DNA from 3 places in the Clostridium subterminale genome. Region 3 is predicted to be linked to each of the others. Evidence: riboswitches for the same ligand, from Rfam matches in the RefSeq annotation. Region 3 holds a riboswitch; each other region holds the start of a gene.
The links. Region 3 has a riboswitch for cobalamin ahead of ABDZ93_RS10405 (ABC transporter substrate-binding protein). Riboswitches for the same ligand answer to the same signal wherever they lie in the genome.
Positions count from the first base shown of each region.

Region 1: linked by a shared signal. The riboswitch ahead of ABDZ93_RS08585 (DUF4430 domain-containing protein) and the one ahead of ABDZ93_RS10405 (ABC transporter substrate-binding protein) in region 3 are both predicted to bind cobalamin.
Region 2: linked by a shared signal. The riboswitch ahead of ABDZ93_RS02000 (cobyric acid synthase) and the one ahead of ABDZ93_RS10405 (ABC transporter substrate-binding protein) in region 3 are both predicted to bind cobalamin.

Region 1 is NZ_BAAACI010000005.1:223,382-226,669, forward strand. It holds gene ABDZ93_RS08575 (phosphate propanoyltransferase) at 1-647, shown strand, start outside; gene eutM (ethanolamine utilization microcompartment protein EutM) at 722-1,012, shown strand; cobalamin riboswitch at 1,473-1,657, shown strand; gene ABDZ93_RS08585 (DUF4430 domain-containing protein) at 1,978-2,592, shown strand; gene ABDZ93_RS08590 (hypothetical protein) at 2,690-2,821, shown strand; gene ABDZ93_RS08595 (hypothetical protein) at 2,821-3,288, shown strand, end outside.
Region 2 is NZ_BAAACI010000001.1:371,012-374,299, reverse strand. It holds gene glyA (serine hydroxymethyltransferase) at 1-1,062, shown strand, start outside; cobalamin riboswitch at 1,198-1,371, shown strand; gene ABDZ93_RS02000 (cobyric acid synthase) at 1,562-3,058, shown strand; gene cbiB (adenosylcobinamide-phosphate synthase CbiB) at 3,100-3,288, shown strand, end outside.
Region 3 is NZ_BAAACI010000006.1:314,693-317,980, reverse strand. It holds gene ABDZ93_RS10420 (hypothetical protein) at 155-436, shown strand; gene ABDZ93_RS10415 ((2Fe-2S)-binding protein) at 514-690, opposite strand; gene ABDZ93_RS10410 ((2Fe-2S)-binding protein) at 863-1,183, opposite strand; cobalamin riboswitch at 1,425-1,598, shown strand; gene ABDZ93_RS10405 (ABC transporter substrate-binding protein) at 1,740-2,765, shown strand; gene ABDZ93_RS10400 (FecCD family ABC transporter permease) at 2,776-3,288, shown strand, end outside.

The sequences.
Region 1 (3,288 bases), on a different contig from region 3:
ATAATTGTGAAGCAGTATTAAAGCTTTTACTAGAAGCTGTGAAAAACGATGAAAAAAACACTGCATCTCAGGGAAACTCATCTGAGATTCCAGTAGGAGTTTCTAATAGACACGTACATCTATCACAAAAGGATTTAGAGATTCTTTTTGGTACAGATTACAATCTTACAAAGCTTAAAGAGTTATCTCAGCCTGGACAATATGCATGCAAGGAGCTTGTAACAATTTGCGGACCAAAAGGTGCAATTGAAAAAGTTAGAATTCTTGGACCTGTAAGAAGTAAGACTCAGGTTGAAGTATTAAATGGAGATTGCATTAAACTTGGAGCAGCATCAAATGTAAGACTGTCTGGAGATTTAAGCAGAACACCTGGAATTACATTAGTAGGACCTAAAGGATCTGTTCAAATTGAAGAAGGTTTAGTAGTTGCACAAAGACATATTCACATGACACCTGAAGATGCTAAAAATTTAGGAGTTTGTGATGGAGATATAGTATCTATAAAATTTGACGATTTAAGAGGCGGAATATATAGTAATGTAGCTATTAGAGCTAATGATGCTTCAAAACTTGAATGTCATCTTGATATAGAAGAAGCTAATGCAATGGGCATTAACTCAAAATCAAAAATAACAATAGTAAAGTAAAAAAGCAACATAATAAGTGGTTATAATTAAAAATTATAATATAAATAAAAAAAGATATTTAGGAGGATTATAAAATGAAATACGATGCATTAGGAATGATAGAAACAAAAGGTTTAGTAGGATCAATTGAGGCAGCTGACGCTATGGTTAAAGCAGCTAACGTATATTTAATAGGTAAAGAATATGTTGGAGGCGGACTTGTAACTGTTATGGTTAGAGGCGATGTTGGAGCTGTTAAAGCTGCTACAGATGCTGGTGCTGCTGCTGCACAACGTGTTGGAGAATTAGTATCAGTTCACGTAATCCCACGTCCACATTCTGAGGTTGAAGTAATTCTTCCATCTTCTAAAGAAGCTGCAAAGTAGGATTTTAATTACACTGTAAAAAAATAAAAACGTCGCTAAAGATAATTTAGCGGCGTTTTCTTTTTTTGATTAGAACAATTTTAATTTTTCTTGAGTTCATGAAGATGGAGTAACTTACATATGGAGATGTGAGGAGCGGACATTGTTTGTACCCTAAGGAAGTATGAAAATCACAATAAAGATACTCTTACAAAACAGATAATTCTATTTTGTTTGTATATTATTACATCAAGTTATGGATAATGGTTCTAATATAATTATTTTTGAATATTATTTTAATATGAAAGTTTAATTGAGAATTGCAAAGTTCAAGCTTGGAACAATATATGTATGAATATATAAATAATAACATATAAATATTTAGTTGACAATTTAGGGTAATATATCTATAATACAAATTGTATGGTAGTATAATTTACATAAAGTTAATATATGTAAAACTACTAATAAAAATTTAATCGTAATCATTGATTTATTTTATGACGAGAAATATTCGTTAAGGAAGTCGGTGCAATTCCGACACAGTTAATCCCTACTGTAAGGGTGACGAACAAAGCAAAAATGCCACTGGTATAAAAACTGGGAAGGCGCTTTAAGTAGGATGAACCTAAGTCAGAACACAACAGTAAGGTAAATCAATAGATTTCACTGTGCAAGTTTTACCAATTATAAGCATGGATATCTGAAGGCATAGCAGATGTTTATTTTTTACGCCCATTTTTAAAAAAATGAGCATAAAAGCTTAACTATATAGCATAAAAACTTTTAGAAATTTGAAAAATGACTGAAATGAAAATTATAGATAAATACATGCTGAAATAAGGGGGGATAAAATTATTGGTAAAATTCATCACATAACTATTTATAAAAAAATGATAAGAAGGTAGCAAATACTTTTATTATGATGAATTAGAATGACAAAATAAATGTTGTGTTAAGGGGATAAAAGATTGGGGAGGATTATAATGAGTAAAAAAATGAAAAAGTTTTTTGGTTTTCTTTTAGTTCTAGTTATGACCTTAGCTATTAATGTAAATGCAAATATAAATGCCTTTGCAAATGCTAATGAAACTGTTAATGTTCAGATTCAGATGAATGGAGAGACTTATATTAATGAAACCGTAAATCTTAATGATTTAAAATCTAAATTAAGTTCAATAAATTCAGATCATCTATATAGTACACAACCCTATACTAATTATGCTACCGAAGGTATAAAGACACCAACTACAGCTGATGCTTTAATTTTTGCATATAACCAATACTATATGAGTCAGGGATCAGCAGAGGTAACTCCATTACTTGATACTAATTATCCAAATACAGAAGCTGCTATTAGCTATAATTGGGATTTGAAGCCATATACTGGTAATCCAGGAATCTACTTTATTTACTTTGATGGAATGACAACTGTAGATAATGGTACTATTCAAAATTCAGATGGTACCCATACTTGGACTGGTGAGGCATGGACTTTCTATGTAAATGGAGTAAAATCAAATTCATATGCTAGTAACATCTCATTAACAGATGGTATGACAATTACTTTTAATTATGGTACAGTATCTGAGACTTGGTAAAATTAGGGGATAAAATATTTTAATAAATAATTAAGATTTATAAAAAATGATATGAAGGTAACAAATACTTTTATTAGTTTTAAGAAAACCACCTGCTATGCAGATGGAACGCAAAATGCTTATAGTCACAGTGCAAGCCACCCGTTTTACGGGTGGTTATGACTATAATGAATTAAAAGGGCAAGATAAATGTTATGTTAAGGGGATAAAAGATTGGGGAGAATTATAATGAGTAAAAAAATGAAAAAGTTTTTTGGTTTTCTTTTAGTTTTAGTTATGACCTTAGCTATTAGTGTAAATGCAAATATAAATGCCTTTGCAAATGCTAATGAAACTGTTAATGTTCAGATTCAGATGAATGGAGAGACTTATATTAATGAAACAGTAAAGCTTAATGATTTAAAATCTAAATTAAGTTCAATAAATTCAGATCATTTATATAGTACACAACCATATACTAATTATGCTACCGAAGGTATAAAGACACCAACTACAGCTGATGCTTTAATTTTTGCTTATAATCAATATTATATGAGTCAGGGAGCAACAGAGGTAACTCCATTACTTGATTCTAATTATCCCAATACAGAAGCTGCTATTAGCTATAATTGGGATTTAAAGCCAAGTGCTGGCAAGCCAGGAATCTACTTTCTTTACTTCGATAGAATGACAACTGTAGATAAAGGTACTGTTCAA
Region 2 (3,288 bases), on a different contig from region 3:
CCGGGAAAAAGATATTATGGTGGTTGCGAATGTGTAGACATTGCTGAAAACATTGCTAGAGATAGAATGTGTAAACTATTTGGCGCAGATCATGCCAACGTTCAACCTCATTCAGGCTCTCAAGCTAATATGGCAGTTTATATGAGCGTATTAGAACCAGGAGATAAAGTATTAGGAATGAATTTATCTGATGGTGGACACTTAACTCATGGAAGTTCAGTTAATTTTTCTGGAAAGTTATATAAATTTATATCTTATGGAGTAGGTGAAGATGGATTTATTGATTATGAGGCATTAAGAACTGTTGCTTTGGAAGAAAAACCTAAAATGATAGTTGCAGGAGCTAGTGCTTATCCAAGAATAATAGAATTTGATAAAATAAGAGCAATTTGTGATGAAATAGGTGCATATATGATGGTAGATATGGCTCATATTGCTGGACTTATTGCAGCAGGGGTTCATCCTAGTCCAGCACCATATGCAGATTTTATTACAACAACAACTCATAAAACTTTAAGAGGACCAAGAGGGGGAGCAATACTTTGTAAAGAAAAGTATGCAAAACTAGTAGATAAAACTATATTCCCAGGAATACAAGGTGGTCCATTAATGCATACTATTGCGGCTAAAGCTATTTGCTTTAAAGAGGCTCTAGATCCATCTTTCAAAGAATATCAGCAAAAAGTTTTAGAAAATGCTAAAACCCTTGCAAATGCATTAAAAGAGAGAGGATTTAATTTAGTATCTGATGGTACTGATAATCATTTAATTCTATTGGATTTAAGAAATAAAGATATTACAGGAAAAGCAGCAGAACATCTATTAGATGAGGTTGGAATTACTGTAAATAAAAATACAATACCTTTTGAAACACAAAGCCCATTTGTAACTAGTGGTATTAGAATAGGTACTCCAGCTACTACTACTAGAGGTTTTGGAAAAGATGAAATGATTGAAATTGCTGATATAATGAATTGGGCAATTGATAATAGAGATAATGATTTATCACCAGCTAAGGAAAGAGTTAAAGCTCTTTGTGATAAAATTCCACTATATAAGTAAATTACTTGCAATAAGTAAATACCTGGCATTTTATCTGCTAGGTATTTATATTATTTAAAAATATAAGGATGAATACATAAGTAATATTTAGATTATATTGACTTATTTGTTTAAACCTCTTATAATTATGATTGAAAATCAAATAGTATTTTAGGTGCTTTTTAAAAGTGAAAAGGGAATATGGTTAAAATCCATAGCAGCCCCCGCTACTGTAAATGATGACGACCCTCAAAATACCACTCTTCATAGGGGAAGGTGAGGTTAGAATGATTCATAAGCCAGGAGACCTGCCTAAATGTAAGCTTTCGGAGGGAAATGAGCTATTTTAGTGGCTAAGTTAATATGTATAAGAAAATTAAAAAATTTTGTAAGTTTTATCTTACTTATATTTAAACTTATATTCTTATTTTACTAAGATGGAAATTTTTTATTTATTTGGGCAAGGGAGCTTTTCTTCCTTGCTTTTTTATTTTATTTAGATAGAAAGAAGGTATAGTAAATGGCTAAAATAATGATTCAAGGTACAGCTTCTTCTGTAGGGAAAAGCATACTAGTAACTGCATTATGTAGAATATTTAAACAAGACGGATATTCGGTATGCCCGTATAAGTCACAAAATATGTCTCTTAACTCATATATAACACTGGATGGAAAAGAAATGGGGCGTGCCCAAGTGTTACAAGCTTACGCTGCTGGTCTTGAACCACAGGTATATATGAATCCTATTCTGCTAAAACCAACTACAGATAAAAATTGTCAAATAATTTTTAATGGAGAAGTCTATGGTTACTCTAATGCAAAGGAATATCATAATTTAAAAGTTAAATTCAAGGATGATTTAAAATCTGCTTTTGAAGAATTGGAAAATCAATTTGATATTATTGTTATGGAAGGTGCAGGAAGCCCTGCAGAAATAAATTTAAGAGATAATGATATTGTTAATATGGGTATGGCTGAACTAATAGATGCGCCTGTTTTACTTGTAGGTGATATCGATAAGGGAGGCGTATTTGCATCTTTATTAGGTACTATTATGCTCCTTAGTGATGCTGAGAAGGACAGAGTTAAGGGAACTATTATAAATAAGTTTAGAGGAGATATATCTTTACTTAAACCAGGAGTTGATAGTTTAGAGGAGCTAACTCATAGAGATTGCTTAGGGGTTGTTCCATATTTTAAATTAGATTTAGAAGATGAAGATGGAGCTGTTGACCTTAATAAGAACATCACAGATAAAATAGATATAGCTATTATAAGATTGCCACATATATCAAACTTTACTGATTTTGATGCATTATCTATAGAACCAGATGTTTCTGTAAGATATGTGGAAACTGTAAACGAATTTAAAACTCCTGATTTAGTTATAATTCCTGGAACTAAAAATACACTAGGAGACTTAGAATATCTAAAAAAATCAGGTTTATATAACAAGATTAGAGAATATGAGGGTAATGGAAAAATTATAGGTATATGTGGTGGATATCAAATGCTAGGTAAAGTACTAGAAGATCCTTATGGGATTGAAACTTTACTAGAGTTTATGGATGGATTAGATCTTTTACCTATAAAAACAGTATTTGAAGAGAAAAAGGTTACTACTAGAGTTAATGGTATCATAGCAAAGGACTTAATAAACAATAACACTCCTTTAAATATATATGGATATGAAATACACATGGGAAAAACTACAATTATGGATGAAGGTAAAAACCTTATTACTATAAATAAGAGTAATAATGAAGAGACTAATCATTTAGATGGGGTAGTAAATGATAAAGGAAATGTGATGGGAACCTATATTCATGGCGTTTTTGATGGGGTTGAATTTAGACAACATATTATTAATGAATTAAGAAGAAATAAGGGGATTGAAGAGAAGGCTTCTATGCCTTATGAGCACTTAAGAGAAAAGGAATTAGATAAACTAGCTGACCTTGTAAGATCGTCTATAGACATGGATAAAATATATAAAATAATGGGCTTAAATAGGTAATAGGAGATATTATTATGATTAATTTTCATATATCTTTAAATATACTTTGTGTATTTTTAGCAGCTATCTTAGACTTTATTTTAGGTGATCCTAGTTGGCTACCACATCCTATTATATATATTGGAAAGCTTATTGGTGCTCTAGAAAAGTGGCTAAGAAAACACTTCCCTAATAATAGTAAATTGAAGTGGACTTCTTTATTTATGGTATTTATAGTTTGTGCAATGACA
Region 3 (3,288 bases):
TATTTAATTTTCTATATCCATTAAATTCATTAAATATTATTATGCATTTTGAGTAAACTATATAGAAAATAGAATTAAATTTTATGTTTCTTTTAATTCTGTTAATAATCATTTCTATTATCACTTAGAATATTGTTAAGAAAGGAGATTTTTTATGAACAGAATAGGTGAAGACGTTAAAGCTGGTATGAATAAAGTTACTGGTGAAGTTAAGGATATGTATAATGGAATGAAAATTCAATATGGTGAAAAGAAAGACGATATTAAGGAATTTATTTCAGAAAAAAAATTTGTTCGCGACCTTAAAAACCAAATGAAAGATGAGGTTAGAGATGAAGGTCAATTAGCTAAAAATATTTACAATAAAGCTATGGTTGGAGGAAAGGAAATAGCCAAAGAAATAAAGAATGATATTAAAAATCAGATGAAAAACTAATAATTATAAAAATTAATTTAGGTCTATATTGATATGAAAAGTAGTTATATCAATATAGACCTAAAAATTCATATTAATTATTTTTTTACTTCTTGAAGAATTTCTTCTATTTCACTAATACATGCTCCACAAACAGTTCCTGCTCCAGTAGCTTCCATTATATCATCTACTGTTTGAGCACCATCTTCAATAGCCTTCTTAATAGTGTTATAGTCTACATCTTGACAAGTACATACAATTCTATTTTCTGACATTTACTCTTCCTCCTTAATATAGACATATATGATTAATGTTGTTAATCATATATAATGTAATTATTCTTTAATAGTATTGCTATAAATTACATTTCAATACACTATATTTTTGGTTTTTATACATATCTCTTATAAGAATTGATGAATTAAATTATTTCTATGGTAATATGTGTTACTTATTTGAGCTAATTAAACTTTCAATAACGCATTTACATTTTCCACATGCTGTTCCTGCTCCTGTAGTTACCCCTACCTTTTCTACAGTATCATCTCCATTTTGTATTGCTTTTACTACTTCTTTAGTAGAGACATTTCTACATGTGCATACATCTCCTAATATTTTTTCAATTCTCTCAATGCATCCACCACAAACATCTCCTGCTCCCGTAGCAGCTTGAATATCTTCTACTGATCTAGCTCCTTGAGCCATTGCCTCTCTTACTGCAGCATAAGTAACTCCATTACATAGACATACGATTTTTTCTGTTGCCATTTTATATTCCTCCTATAATCTCTTATTTTATATATTTCCATTATAACCTAATAATATTTGTTAATCAATATTTATTATTTGATATTCATTCTTTATTCTCAGCCATTGATGTACCATATACTTTTATTCTTTGTTATTTTCAACAATATATTCAAATACTATCTCAACTTACAGATTTATTCCACCTTATTCATTGACAAGATTTCTCAATTATGATAGAGTATGATTTGTTTAGGTATAATAGCATATGAATAATATTGGTTAATTTAAAGGAAGATGGATGAAATTTCCACACAGTACCGCTACTGTAATTAGGGAGTATTAACTAAATTAAGTCACTGAGTCATTGATTTGGGAAGGCTAGTTAATATTATGATCTATAAGTCAGGATACTTTCCAATATTAAAATATCGATACTCTTCGAGTAAGGAGTGATATTAATCAATCATAGTAACTACGTTGTATTGTCTATGGTTTTACTTAGAGTATCCTTATGTATTCATAACAAATTATAACATTTAACTAATTATAATTGGAATAGTAAAGGAGAATTCAAATGAAACACTTAAAAAAAATCACTTCAATTTTATTAAGCTTGCTACTTATCCTTAGTCTTGTAGGTTGTAGTAATGGAAGCTCTAATAAAAACACTTCAAAAGAAAATTCTAATTCATCTCAAAATGAAAGCGCAGATTCTCATTATCCAGTAACAATTGAAACTTATAACTTCAAAAAAGAACCTATAAAACTAACTTTTAATAAAGCACCTGAAAAAGTTTTTGCTGTATATCAGAACTCTATAGAAACTCTTCTTGCTCTAGGTCTTGAGGATAAAATAGTAGCTGCTGCTGGTCTTGACCATCCTGTAAAAGAAGAATACAAAGCTGCTTTTGAAAAAGTTAATTATTTAAAAGAGTTTACTCCATCTAAAGAAACTGTAGTTATGTCCGAACCAGACTTTATTCTTGGCTGGTATTCCCTTTTTAAAGATAAAAGTCTTGGTGATGTATCTTACTGGAATGAAAATGGTATTAATACATATATGTCTTTAAATAGTGGTGTAGCTAAAGAGAAAACTATTGATAATGAAATTACTGACATATTAAACTTAGGAAAAATTTTCAACGTTGAAGATAAAGCGCAAGAACTAGTAAATAAAATTACTGAGGCTGTTGAAAACACATCTAATTCAGTTAAGGGTAAAGAAAAACAAAATGCTTTAGTTTTAGAGTTCTCCAAGGATAAAATCAGTACTTATGGAGCTAGTACCTTAGCTGGTGATATGATAACAAAACTTGGTGCCAATTTACTTAGTCCTGAAGGAAATAGCATTGGTAACGAAGATTTAATAAATCTAAATCCTGATTGTATATTTGTAGTATATATGGATAGAGGTGATGATAATGTTCCTCAACAAGAAGTAGATAAAATTTTGAAAGATGAATCTCTTCAAACACTTTCAGCTGTTAAAAATAAAAGAGTATATCCTATATCTTTAGGAGAAATGTATTCTAGTGGTATCAGAACTATAGATGGAATAAATACTTTCTCTGAAGGTTTATATGGAACCTTAGGTAAATAATACTATGACGATGAAAAATAAAAATAAATTTAAAGATTCTAATATTTTTAAGGAAATGCCTATTTATATAGGTACTTCTCTTGTTCTTTTAATAATACTTATTTCCTCAATAGGACTAGCTGTTGCCATTGGTTCTGTAAATATATCAATAAAAGAAGTATATAGTATTATTCTTTATAAACTCTTTAATATAGGTGAGATCTCTATGAGCACTTCCAAAATAGATGTTATATGGTTGATTAGAATGCCTAGAATAGTTTTAGCCATAGCCGTTGGAATGGGATTATCCGTAGTTGGTATTGTAATGCAGGCTATTGCTAAAAATCCTTTAGCTGACCCTTATATCCTTGGAATATCCTCAGGAGCCTCTCTTGGTGCTACCTTAGCAATTATCCTCGGTATTGGAACAAGTCTTGGTAGCAGTTATATTGGAATAATGGGATTTATAGGTGCTTTTACTATTTCAATGTTAGTTTTAAAGCTTTCTAATATAGGTGGACGAACTAATTCTGTAAAACTGCTT